DNA from 2 places in the Hylemonella sp. GW821-FHT10B10 genome. Region 2 is predicted to be linked to the other one. Evidence: predicted binding sites of a transcription regulator. Region 2 holds the regulator's gene; the other holds the start of a gene.

Region 1 (6,470 bases), on a different contig from region 2:
CTGGCCAACGGCGTGGTGGCCGCCACGCTGCCGCACCTGCAGGCCGACCTGCCCGTGCTCTTCCTGCCGACCCAGGCCGTGGGCCTGAGCCCCGAGCACCAGGCCTACCCCGGCACGCTCACCCTGTCCGCGCACACCGTCATCAGCCTGTGGACGGACATCGGCGAATCGGTGGCGCGGGCGGGTGTCAAAAAGCTGGTGCTGCTGAATTCGCACGGTGGCCAGGTCGGGGTGATGGACATCGTGGCGCGCGACCTGCGCGCGCGGCTGGGTCTGCTGGTCTACAGCGTGAACTGGTTCAACCTGCCGCTGGGCGCCGAGGTCGAGGGTCAGTTTTCTGCCGAGGAACACCGCTTTGGCATCCATGCCGGGCAGATCGAAACCGCCATGATGCTGGCGCTCAAGCCTGAGCGAGTGGCCATGGCGCAGGCGCAGAACTTCGTTTCAGCCTCCCAGCAGCGCGCGCAGAAATTTCCCATCCTGGGCAATGGCAAGAGCGCCAAGCTGGGCTGGCAGATGCAGGACTACAACCCGGCCGGGGCCGTGGGCAACGCGGCCGCGGCCACGGCGCAGCAGGGCCGTGCCGTGCTGGATGCCGCCGGCCGAGCGCTGGCCGCCTTGCTGGCCGAGATCGACCGCCTGCCAGCGGACACATTGGCCCCGCCACCCTGATCCATGAACGACCTGGCCAGCCCTGTCACCGACGAGTTCTTGGCCGAGGAGCGACGCATGGCGTCGCTGCGCAGCTACGCCGTGCTGGACACGCCGCCCGAGCTGGACTTTGACGAGCTCACGCGCCTGGCGTCCGAATGGCTGGGCATGCCGATCGCCCTGGTCAGCCTGGTCGACGAAGAGCGGCAGTGGTTCAAGTCACGCGTGGGCCTCGATCCGAGCCAGACGCCGCGCAGCATGTCGTTTTGCAGTGTGGCCATCCAGCGGCCGCACGAGGTCATGGTCGTGCCCGACGCCAGCACCGACCCGCGTTTTCGTGACAACCCGCTGGTCACGGCCGATCCGTACATCCGTTTTTATGCAGGGGCGCCCTTGCTCATGCCTGATGGTCAGGCCCTGGGCACACTGTGCGTGATCGACCGGGAGCCGCACGAGTTCAGTCCGAAGCAGCGCCAGATACTGGCCCTGCTGGCGCGGCAGGTGGTGGCGCAGCTGGAGTTGCGCAAGAAGCAGTCCCAGTTGCAGCTGGCGGTGGACCGCTACCAGAGGCTGTTCGATTACACCCTGGACGGCGTGCTGCAGACCCGGCCCGGCGGCGAAGTCCTGGCGGCCAACGCCGCTGCCTGCGCCATGCTGGGCATGAGCGAGGACGAGATACGCCAGCGTGGGCGAATCGGGGTGCTCGATCTGCAGGATCCCCGCCTGCAGGCCTTGCTGGACGTGCGCCAGCGCGAGGGCCAGGCCCGTGGCGAGCTGCGCATGCGGCGCGGCGACGGCACGCTGTTCGAGGTGGAGCTCACCTCCGCGCTGTACCACGATCACGATGGACAGTGGCTCAGCAGCATCGTGTTCCGCGACATCACCGAGCGTCTGCGCTGGCAGCACGATCTGCAGACCCAGGTGACGCTGCTCAACAACCTGGCCCGGCACGTGCCCGGCTCGCTCTACCAGTTCCACCTGGATGCCGGCGGCCATCTGAGTTTCCCGTTCGCCAGCGAAGGCATTCGTGCGATCTACGAGGTCACGCCCGAGTCCGTGCGCGAGGACGCGACCCTGGCCCTGCAGCGCATCCATCCCGATGACCTGCAGCGGGTGCTTGACTCGATCCAGGTCTCGGCCGAGACCCTGGAGCCCTGGCGCGTCGAGTACCGGGTGATCCTGCCCGAGCAGGGACTGCGCTGGCGCCTGTGCAATGCCCAACCCGAGCGTCTGGCCGACGGCGGCACGCTCTGGCACGGCTTCAACACCGACATCACCGAGCGCAAGGAGGCCGAGGCCCACACCTTCCAGCTCGCCTACTTCGACGCCCTGACCGGCCTGCCCAACCGTACCCTGCTGCGTGACCGCGTCGAGCAGGCCCTGGCCCTGGCGCGGCGTAACCGCCAGTACGGGGCCGTGATGTTCGTCGACCTCGACAACTTCAAGCAGATCAACGACGCGCGTGGCCATTCGGTGGGCGACCACCTGCTGACCGAAGTGGCCAAACGCCTGCAGGCCCTGCTGCGTGCCGAGGACACGGTGGCACGCATCGGAGGCGACGAGTTCGTGCTGCTGATCAACGAACTGGGGCAGGACGTCGATGCCAGCGCGCGCGCCGCCATGGCCGTGGCCGAAAAAGTGCGTGCCACGCTGGACCGGCCCCACCTGATCGACAACTTCAGTTACACCAGCACGGGAAGCATCGGCATCAGCCTCTTTCCCAAGGCCGGCCAGCAGCTCGACGACCTGCTGCGCGAAGCCGACACCGCCATGTACCGCGCCAAATCCGCGGGGCGCAACCGCATCGCCTTCTTCGAAATGACCATGCAACACGAGGTCGAGGAGCGGCTGGCGCTGGAGCAGGAACTCAAGGAGGCGCTGGCCTCCGGCCAGTTGCGCCTGCACGTGCAGTCCCAGGTGGACACGGCCGGCTCCGAAGTGGCGGGCGAGCTGCTGCTGCGCTGGCAGCATCCCACGCGCGGTCTGGTACCGCCCATGCGGTTCATCCCCTTGGCCGAAGAAACCGGCCTGATCCTGCCGCTGGGCGAGTGGGTGATCGAACAGGCCTGCCAGACGCTGGCGCGCATGCAGCGCGCGGGACTTACGCAGTCCCTTTCGGTCAACGTCAGCGCGCGCCAGTTCCGCAGTGACGATTTCGTGCCGCGCGTGCGCGCCATCCTGAAAAGCACCGGTGCGCCGGCCCGGCAACTGGTCTTCGAGGTGACCGAGAGCCTGTTCATCCAGGACTGGGACAACTCCCTGCGCCGCATCAGCGAACTCGTGCAAATGGGCATACGCTTTTCCATCGACGATTTCGGCACCGGTTACTCCAGCCTGAGTTACCTGCAGCGCCTGCCCCTGTTCGAACTCAAGATCGACCGCAGCTTCGTGCAGGACACACCGCACGATGTCAACGACACCGCCATCGTGAGTTCCATACTTTCCATGGCGCGGCACCTGGGCCTGGAAGTGGTGGCCGAGGGCGTGGAGAACCGTGCCCAAGCCGATTTCCTCAAGGCCAATCAGTGCGATCGCATGCAGGGTTATCTGTTCTCCCAGCCGCAGCCGCTGGAAGACTGGCTGACGCGCATGGGTTTGCGCGGCTGAAACCGGCCGGCTGGCGGGTTTGACAGCCTCCTCGCCCCTGCGGATACTCCCCCTATCCGTTCCAGGATCAGGAGCCGCCCTTGAACACCACCACCGATCGCCGTCTTTTCCTGCGTTCCGTGTTCCATGCCCCGGTGCGCTTGCGGCTGGGCGAACAGGAAAGTCTGGGCTACCTGCACGACATCTCGCTCAAAGGCGCTCTGGTTGAGGTCGCGGCCAGCTGGGGCGGGCGGGTGGGCGAGAACTGTCGCCTGGTCCTGAAGCTGGCACCGCATGCGACCATCCTCATGGACACCACCGTGGCGCACGTCGAAGGTCGCCATGTCGGTCTGCACTGCGAGCGCCTGGACCTCGACAGCATGACCCACCTGCGCCAGCTGGTCGAACACAACGTGGACGACCCGGCCCTGCTGGAGCGTGATCTGGCGACCCTGGTCGCCCAGGGGCGCGACGCCGCCTGACGGCCGCTTGCGGCACCGTCCGCTGCGGGCCTCCCCACCTACGATGACTTGAGCGCCCTGCCGGGTGCGCCCTAGCCGCAGTGCGGTGCCGGCCGTGCACCAGACATGTGCACGTACATGACCTTTTCTTGTACACAAGCTGGCCCGACATTTGCATACACATTGGCATCCCAGCCCCAGGAGGTGATGCCATGACGACCTACTTCGATCCCTACAACGCTGATCGTCCGCTGATGCTCAAGTGCAGCTGCGGGCGTGACCACACGGTGGCCGAGCACCAGGCCGAGGCCGCTGCCGGGCAGGCGGCTGCCACCCTGCGGGCGCGCAGCGAGACGGCCGACTTCGAGGCCTACAGCCAGGAATTCATTGAGGCCACCCTGGTCAAGGCCCTGTTTCCGCAGGACGCGTTGCGCCGCCGTTTCCTGCGTGCGGTCGGCAAGGGCGCGGCCATGTCGGCCATCGCCAGCGTGCTGCCCGTGGCCAGTCTGCAGGCCATGGCGCAAGAGAAGGGGACGCTGGAGAAGAAAGATCTCAAGATCGGTTTCATCCCGATCACCTGCGCCACGCCGCTGATCATGGCCCACCCGCTGGGTTTCTACCGCCAGCAGGGGCTGAACGTGGAGGTGGTGAAGACCGCGGGCTGGGCGCTGATCCGCGACAAGATGCTGAACAAGGAATACGACGCCACGCATTTCCTGAGCCCCATGCCGCTGGCCATCAGCCTGGGCCTGGGCTCCAATGCCACGCCCATGAACGTGGCCACGATCCAGAACACCAACGGCCAGGCCATCACGCTGGCGCTCAAGCACAAGGACAAGCGCGATCCCAAGGACTGGAAGGGGTTCAAGTTTGCCGTGCCCTTCGACTACTCGATGCACAACTTCCTGCTGCGTTACTACGTGGCGGAGCACGGGCTGAACCCCGATACCGATATCCAGATCCGCGTGGTGCCCCCGCCCGAGATGGTGGCCAATCTGCGCGCCGGCAATATCGACGGCTTTCTCGGTCCCGACCCCTTCAACCAGCGCGCGGTCTACGAGGAAGTGGGTTTCATCCACCTGCTGACCAAGGACCTGTGGAACGGCCACCCCTGCTGCGCCTTCGGCACCAGCACCGAGTTCATCCAGAAGAACCCCAACACCTTTGCGGCCCTGTACCGCTCGGTGCTCACGGCCGCGGCCATGGCGCGCAAGCCCGAGAACCGCGAGCTCATCGCCAAGGTCATCGCGCCCACCCAGTACCTGAACCAGCCCGAGGTGGTGCTGCAGCAGGTGCTGACCGGCAAGTTCGCCGACGGCCTGGGCAATATCCAGAACGTGCCCGACCGCGCCGACTTCGACCCCATGCCTTGGCAGAGCATGGCGGTGTGGATGCTCACGCAGATGCAGCGCTGGGGCTACATCAAGGGTGATGTGAACTACAAGCAGATCGCCGAGAAGGTCTTCCTGCTGACCGATGCCAAGAAGCACATGAAGTCGCTCGACCAGAAGTTGCCTGACGGCGCCTACCCACGGTTCAAGGTCATGGGGCGCGAGTTCGATCCGGCCAAGGCGGCCGAGTACGCCGCGAGTTTCCCCATCCGCAAGGCGGTCTGAGCGAGCACGACGAGGCCCCATGCACGATCCCTACGACGCCGAACGCCCGCTGAACCTGCAATGCGCCTGCGGGCAGCCCCACGCGCCGCATGAACACGACACTGCGTCTGTAAGCAGCGCCGAAGCGCACGCCCTGTCTTTCATGGAGGCCGCGCTGGTCAAGGCCATCTTTCCGCGCGACGCCGAGCGACGCCTCTTCCTCAGGGCCGTGGGCCGACGCACCGCCATGGCCGCCATCGCCAGCATCGTCCCGCTGGGCACCTTGCAGGCCCTGGCGCAGGAGACGCGTCCGCCCGAGAAGCGGGATCTCAAGGTTGGCTTCATCGCCATCACCTGCGCCACGCCGCTGCTGATGGCCGAGCCCCTGGGCCACTACCGCGATCAGGGCCTGCGCGTCGAGCTGGTCAAGACCGCGGGCTGGGGCGCGATCCGCGAGAAGGTGCTCAACAAGGAGCATGACGCCTCGCACTTCCTGAGCCCGATGCCGTTGGCCATGGGCCTGGGGCTGGGTTCGGCCGCCGCACCCACCTCGGTGGCCACCATCCAGAACGTCAACGGGCAGGCCATCACGTTGGCACGCAAGCATGTGAACCGCCGTGAACCGCGCAGCTGGAAGGGCTTCAAGTTGGGCGTGCCCTTCGAGTACAGCATGCACAACTTCCTGCTCCGGTACTACCTGGCGGAAAACGGTGTGAATCCAGATACCGACGTTCAGATCGTGGTGGTGCCGCCGCCGCAGATGGTGGCCAAGCTCAAGGAGGGCGAGATCGACGGCTTTCTCGGTCCCGACCCCTTCAACCAGCGCGCGGTATTTGACGGGGTGGGTTTCATCCACCTGCTGTCCAAGGACATCTGGGACGGGCACCCCTGCTGCGCTTTCGGCGTGAGCGATGCCTTCATCGCGCAGTACCCCAACAGCTTTGCGGCCCTGTTCCGGGCGGTCATCGGCGCATCCTTCATCGCCAGCGTCTCGACAGACCGAGCCCAGATTGCCAAGCTGATTGCACCGCCTTCGCTGCTCAACCAGCCTGAGGAAGTGATCGCGCAGGTGCTGACCGGCAATTTCCCTGACGGCCTGGGCAACACCCGCTCTGTACCTGACCGCGCCCTGTTCGACCCTGTGCCCTGGCAGAGCATGGCCGTCTGGATGCTGACC
Region 2 (6,470 bases):
GGCCTTGCTGGTGGCCTGGGCGATCCTGGGTCGTATCGGCCTGGGGTTCATCCTGCCCTCGCTGAACAACGGGGCCATGGCCGGGTTGGAGCCGCGCCTGATCTCGCAGGCCTCGAGCGCCATCAATTTCCTGCGCATGCTGGGTGGCGCCGTCGGTGTGAGCCTGTGCGGCATCGTGCTGGAGTGGCGCATCGCCGTGCATGGCGACAGCCTGGCCCGCGGCGAGACCAGCCCCGCGCGACTGGCCGCCTTCGACGAGACCTTCGTGATGCTGGCCGGGGTCTGCGCCCTGGCCATGCTGGCGGCCTGGCGCATGCGCAGCACACCGCGCGGGCAGCCCGAGCCGAAGGAGGCCTGAAACCATGTGCCAGCTGCTGGGCATGAACTGCAATGTGCCGACCGATGTGCTGTTCAGCTTCGCCGGCTTTGCCGAGCGCGGCGGGCGTACCGACCACCATGGCGATGGCTGGGGCATTGCCTTCTTCGAGGACAAGGGCCTGCGCCATTTTGTCGACCACCAGTCGGCCGCCGAGTCGCCGGTGGCCGAGCTGATTCGCCACTACCCGATCAAGAGTCGCAACGTGATCTCGCACATCCGCAAGGCCACCCAGGGGGAGGTGACGCTGGAGAACTGCCACCCTTTCGTGCGCGAGCTCTGGGGCCGCTACTGGGTGTTCGCGCACAACGGCGACCTCAAGGACTACATGCCGCGCCTGCACGGCAGCTTCAGGCCTGTGGGCCACACCGACAGCGAGCGCGCCTTCTGCTGGCTGATGCAGGAACTGGCCAAGTCACATGCCAGCGTGCCCAGCATTGCCGAGCTGACCTTGACGCTGCGCGAGCTGGTGCCGCAGATTGCGAAACACGGCACCTTCAATTTTCTGCTGAGCAATGGCGAGGCCCTGTGGGCCCATGCCTCGACGAACCTCTACCACGTGGTGCGCCAGCACCCCTTCGGCAGCGCCACGCTGCGCGACGAGGATCTGAGTGTGAATTTCGCCGAGCACGCCGCGCCGGGCGACCGCGTGGCGGTGGTGGTGACGGCCCCGCTGACCACCGATGAGCAGTGGACGGCGTTTGCACCGGGTGAGTTGCGGGTTTTTGTGGACGGCACGCCCGCCAAGGGCTGAGCCGACGCTCAACGCACTGTCAGTGCGGTTTCCAGCGCGTCGATGAACATGGCCGCCACGTCGAAGCCGGCCTGGTGCGTGATTTCCTGGAAGCAGGTGGGGCTGGTGACGTTGATTTCGGTCAGGCAGTCGCCGATCACGTCCAGGCCCACCAGCAGCAGGCCGCGCGCGGCCAGCACCGGGCCGATGGCCCCGGCAATTTCCAGATCGCGCGCGCTCAGGGGCTGGGCAACACCCTTGCCGCCGGCTGCCAGGTTGCCACGCACTTCGCCGCCCTGCGGGATGCGCGCCAGCGCGTGGGGCACGGGTTTGCCGCCGATGACCAGGATGCGCTTGTCGCCCTGGGCGATGGCCGGCAGGAACTTCTGCACCATCAGGGACTGCGCGCCGTCGCGGTTCAACGTCTCGATGATGCTGCCCAGGTTCATGCCGTCGTCGCGCACGCGGAAGATGCCCATGCCGCCCATGCCGTCCAGCGGCTTCAGGATGATGTCGCGGTGCTGCGCGTGGAAGTCGCGCACGGCCTGCGCGTTACGTGTGACCAGCGTAGGCGTGGTGAATTGCGGGAATTCCAGGATGGCCAGTTTTTCGGGGTGGTCGCGCAGTGCGCGTGGTTTGTTGAAGACCCGGGCGCCTTCACGCTCGGCCTGCTCCAGCAGATGGGTGGCGTAGAAGAACTCGCTGTCGAAGGGTGGATCCTTGCGCATGACGATGGCGTCGAAGTCGCGCAGCGCGGCCAGGCGCTGGGCCGGTGCCAGCGGTGATTCGTGGAACCAGTGCTCCTCGTGGCCGGTCAGGCGGATGCGGCGCACCGGCGCCTGCACGCCGGTGCTGGCCGTCCAGCTCAGGTGCTGGGGCTCGCAGGCGGCCACCGTGTGGTTGCGGCGCTGGGCCTCGCGCATCATGGCGAAGGTGCTGTCCTTGTAGGTCTTGAAGGATTCCAGCGGGTCGGCGACAAAGAGCAGGTTCATGGATGGCGCAACAGGGCTAGCGGTGGCCGGAAGTCTCTCACGAATCCTCGGAAGACATACGGCAGGGGTCCTGCAAGCACGCGTACCGCCCAGGGGCAAAAGCAAGGACTGGACCAGCCGCCCGGCCCGATTACAATGCCCAGGACCCCAAAGAGCAAGATTCGTGCCTTTATGAAATTCACCATCCTCCGCTTCCTTCTGTGCGCAGCCTGTGCACTGAACGCGGGCGTGGCCAGTGCCGAGAAGGCCGATGCCAAGAAACCGATGAACATCGAGGCCGATGCCCTGCGCTATGACGATCTCAAGCAGACCAGCGTCTTCAGCGGCAATGTGGTGCTGACCCGGGGTTCCATCATCATCAAGGGCACACGCATCGAAGTGCGCCAGGACCCCCAGGGTTACCAGTTCGGCGTGGTGACGGCCGAAGCCGGCCAGCGCGCCTACTTCCGCCAGAAACGCGACGGCGAGGACGAATACATCGAGGGAGAGAGCGAAACCATCGAATACGACGGCCGCGCCGACGTGTTCAAGCTGATCAAGGACGCCCGCCTGCGCCGCCTGCGCGGCACCCAGGTGGCCGATGTGGTGACGGGCAACATCATCCAGTACAGCAGCCTGACGGACGTGTTCACGGTGGACGGCGGCCCGCAAAAGGGTGGCGAGCGCGTGCGCGCCACGCTGACACCGCGCAACGAGACGACAGCGGCCCCGGTGGCACCACGCCCCGGCCTGCCCCTGCGCAATGACGACACCTTGGGCGGAGGACGCAAGTGAGCGACAGCCAGCAGATGGTAAGCGGGGCTGTGCCCGACTCCCAGCCCGACTCGGCGATCGCCCAGGACACGCAGCCCGGCGCCGACACCAGCCGCCTGGAGGCGCGCCACCTCAAGAAGTTCTACGGCAGCCGCGAGGTCGTCAAGGACGTGGCCCTGACCGTGCGCAAGGGCGAGGTGGTGGGACTGCTGGGCCCCAACGGGGCGGGCAAGACCACCTCCTTCTACATGATCGTGGGCCTGGTGCGTGCCAGTGCCGGCGAGATCCTGATCGACGACGAGCGCGTGGAGCACATGCCCATCCACCAGCGCGCGCGCATGGGCCTGAGCTACCTGCCGCAGGAGGCGTCCATCTTCCGCAAGCTCAACGTCGAGGACAACGTGCGCGCCGTGCTGGAGCTGCAGCGTGACGAGGCCGGCAAACCGCTGAGCAAGGGCGAGATCGAGAACCGTCTTACCGCCCTGTTGCAGGACCTGCGCGTGGAGACGCTGCGCTTGTCGCCCGCGCTCGCGCTGTCGGGTGGCGAGCGCCGCCGCGTGGAGATCGCCCGCGCCCTGGCCACCCAGCCGCGTTTCATCCTGCTGGACGAGCCTTTTGCCGGTATCGACCCGATCGCGGTGATCGAGATCCAGCGCATCATCAGTTTCCTCAAGGCGCGCGGCATCGGCGTGCTGATCACCGACCACAATGTGCGCGAGACGCTGGGCATCTGCGACCACGCCTACATCATCAGCGAGGGCCGGGTGCTGGCCCAGGGCACGCCAGCCGAGATCGTCAACAACGCCGATGTGCGCCGGGTCTACCTCGGCGAGCACTTCAAGATGTGAGGGGGTCCCCCCTGCACATCGGCTTGGCATCATGAAACAGGGACTGTCGCTACGGGTCTCCCAGCACCTGGCGCTCACGCCCCAGTTGCAGCAGTCCATCCGTCTGCTGCAGCTCTCTACGCTGGAGCTGAACCAGGAGGTCGAGCAACTGCTCGACGAAAATCCCTTCCTTGAACGCGCCGACGACAGCGTCGAGCGCGAGGCCCATGGCCTGGAGCGTGCCGATACGCCGGTGGCACAGGACGAGGCGGAATACGACTACAGCAGCAGTAGTGCGTCGTCCAGCGATGGACCGGACGACAGTGCCACCACCAGCCTGGAGATCGAGGGCAACTGGGAGGGCGACGGCAGCGTGGACATGTCGCCCGACGACAGCGAATGGGGCGGCGACGCGCCGGCGCGCAACGGCGCGCGCGAGGACGACGAAGCCGACGCCACCGAACTGGCGCGCAGTCAGGAATCGCTGCCGGACTTCCTCAAGCGCCAGGCCCTGTCCCTGCGCCTGAATGCCGTCGACCGCGCGGCCCTGCTGTTCCTGATCGAGTCGCTCAACGACGACGGTTATCTGGAAGACACGCTGGAGTCCCTGGCGCAGGGCCTGGCTGGCGACGATCTGGAGCAGGTGGAGTCCGTGCGCGAGCATTTCGAGCTCGCGCTGCGCCTGCTGCAAAGTCTGGAGCCCACGGGTGTGGGCGCGCGCAACATGGCCGAATGCCTGCGCCTGCAGCTGCACGCCTTGCAGGCCGATGCGATGAGGGGTGCGGCGGCCTTGCCGGAGCCCGCGGTGGTGGCGCAGGCCCTGCGCATGATCGAGCAGCCGCCCGAACTGCTGGCGCGGCGTGACCTCAAGAAGCTGGCACAGCTCTGCGGCGGCAGTGAAGCCCTGACGCGCGAGGCCCTGGGTCTGGTGGCGCGGCTGGAGCCCAAGCCCGGCCGGCGCTTCGTCAACGTCGAGCGCAACGTCATCGTGCCCGACGTGCTGGTGCTGCGCAGCGGCAATGGCGCGCAGACCCGTTTTCGCGTGCAGCTCAACCCGGACATCATGCCGCGCCTGCGCGTGCACGACATCTATGCCAACGCGCTCAAGGGCCACAAGGCCGGCGGCCGCGAAGGCGACAACTACGCCGCGCTGCAGCAGCGCCTGCAGGAGGCGCGCTGGTTCATCAAGAACATCCAGCAGCGTTTCGACACCATCCTGCGCGTGAGCAGCGCCATTGTCGAGCGGCAGAAGAACTTCTTCATGCACGGCGAACTGGCCATGCGCCCGCTGGTGTTGCGCGAGATCGCCGACGAGCTGGGTCTGCACGAGTCCACCATCAGCCGCGTGACCACGGCCAAATACATGTCCACGCCCTTTGGCACCTACGAACTCAAGTACTTCTTCGGCTCGGGCCTGGGCACCGAATCCGGCGGCAACGCTTCGAGTACGGCGGTGCGCGCGCTGATCAAGCAGTTTGTCAGTGCCGAGAACGCCAAGAAACCCCTGTCCGACAGCCAGCTCTCCGAGATGCTCAAGGAGCAGGGCATCGAATGCGCGCGCCGCACCGTGGCCAAATACCGCGAGGCCTTGAAAATAGCTCCCGCCAACCTGCGCAAAGCGCTCTGAATGGACGCACTGTGAACCAGCTGCAATTGTTTCTGCCTTGCGCCGCCGGCGTGGAGGACTATCTGGCGCCCGAGATCCTGCAGATCACGGGTCTGCCGCCGGGGTGTGTCACCAAACAGCGCGGCGGGGTGGCGGTGCGCACCTCGTTTGCGCAGGCCATGCTGCTCAACCTCTACAGCCGCCTGGCGCAGCGTGTGCTGGTGTTGCTCTCGTACACCGAATACCGCAGCGAACAGGATCTGTACCGCGCCGCCATGGCGGTGCCCTGGGAGCAGTGGTTCACACCTAAGGAAAGCATCAAGGTCGAGGTCACGGCGCAACACAGCCCGCTGACCTCGCTGAACTTTGCAGCGCTGAAGGTGAAGGACGCGGTTTGTGACCGTTTTCGCGAAACCTCGGGCGGCGTGCGCCCCGATGTGGACACCCAGTGGCCCGACGTGCGGATCTACGCCCACCTGACCACCGACAGCTGCTCGCTCTATATCGATACCTCGGGTGAGCCGTTGTTCAAGCGCGGCTGGCGCGAGGACAAGGGTGATGCGCCCCTGAAGGAGACTCTGGCCGCGGCCATGATCGCTGCCAGTGGCTGGGCCGATGGCGACGGTGACCTGCTGCCGCTGTACGACCCCTGCTGCGGCAGCGGCACGGTGGTGATCGAGGCGGCGCAGATCGCCTGCAACATCGCGGCCGGTTCGCTGCGGCGTTTCGCTTTCGAGAAATACCGGCCTTTCCGCGCCCAGGAGTGGGCCGCCATGAAGGCCGAGGCCGCGCAGGCCGTGGTCAAGCCCGAGCCCGGCCAGGCGGCGCTGATCTACGGCAGCGACGTGTCGCACCGCATGGTGGACTTTGCCCAGCGCAATGCCCAGCGTGCCGGTGTGGCCGACGTGATCGAGTTCCGCGGTGGTGATGCACTGCAGCGCATGCCGCCCATCGAGGGCGGTGGCGTGATGTTGCTGAATCCGCCGTATGGAGAACGTATCGGCATCGGTGGTGTGGCAGGCGAGGGCGAGGGCGCGCGCTTTGGCGCGCGTGAGCTGGCGCAGACCGACGAGGGCGTGGAGTTCTTCAGCCAGCTGGCCGCCCACTGGAAGAAGAACTACAGCGGCTGGACGGCCTGGGTGCTTACACCCGACCTCAAGCTGCCGGGCAAGATGCGCCTGAA

What was found. The regulator sigma-54, encoded in region 2, starts transcription at its own class of promoters, with help from an activator protein. The targets are predictions, from matches to a motif close to TGGCANGNAANCTGCTTT.
Region 1: the regulator sigma-54 is predicted to act here: its motif matches at 3,860-3,877, upstream of AC07NT_RS17900 (CmpA/NrtA family ABC transporter substrate-binding protein).

The regions. Positions count from the first base shown of each region.
Region 1 is NZ_JBWKNN010000005.1:46,019-52,488, reverse strand. Features, by position in the region: gene AC07NT_RS17915 (creatininase family protein) at 1-672, shown strand, start outside; gene AC07NT_RS17910 (sensor domain-containing phosphodiesterase) at 676-3,258, shown strand; gene AC07NT_RS17905 (PilZ domain-containing protein) at 3,339-3,719, shown strand; gene AC07NT_RS17900 (CmpA/NrtA family ABC transporter substrate-binding protein) at 3,911-5,314, shown strand; gene AC07NT_RS17895 (CmpA/NrtA family ABC transporter substrate-binding protein) at 5,334-6,470, shown strand, end outside.
Region 2 is NZ_JBWKNN010000003.1:441,557-448,026, forward strand. Features, by position in the region: gene AC07NT_RS15630 (DHA2 family efflux MFS transporter permease subunit) at 1-358, shown strand, start outside; gene AC07NT_RS15635 (class II glutamine amidotransferase) at 363-1,130, shown strand; gene gshB (glutathione synthase) at 1,139-2,101, opposite strand; gene lptA (lipopolysaccharide transport periplasmic protein LptA) at 2,273-2,875, shown strand; gene lptB (LPS export ABC transporter ATP-binding protein) at 2,890-3,702, shown strand; gene rpoN (RNA polymerase factor sigma-54) at 3,734-5,308, shown strand; gene AC07NT_RS15660 (THUMP domain-containing class I SAM-dependent RNA methyltransferase) at 5,320-6,470, shown strand, end outside.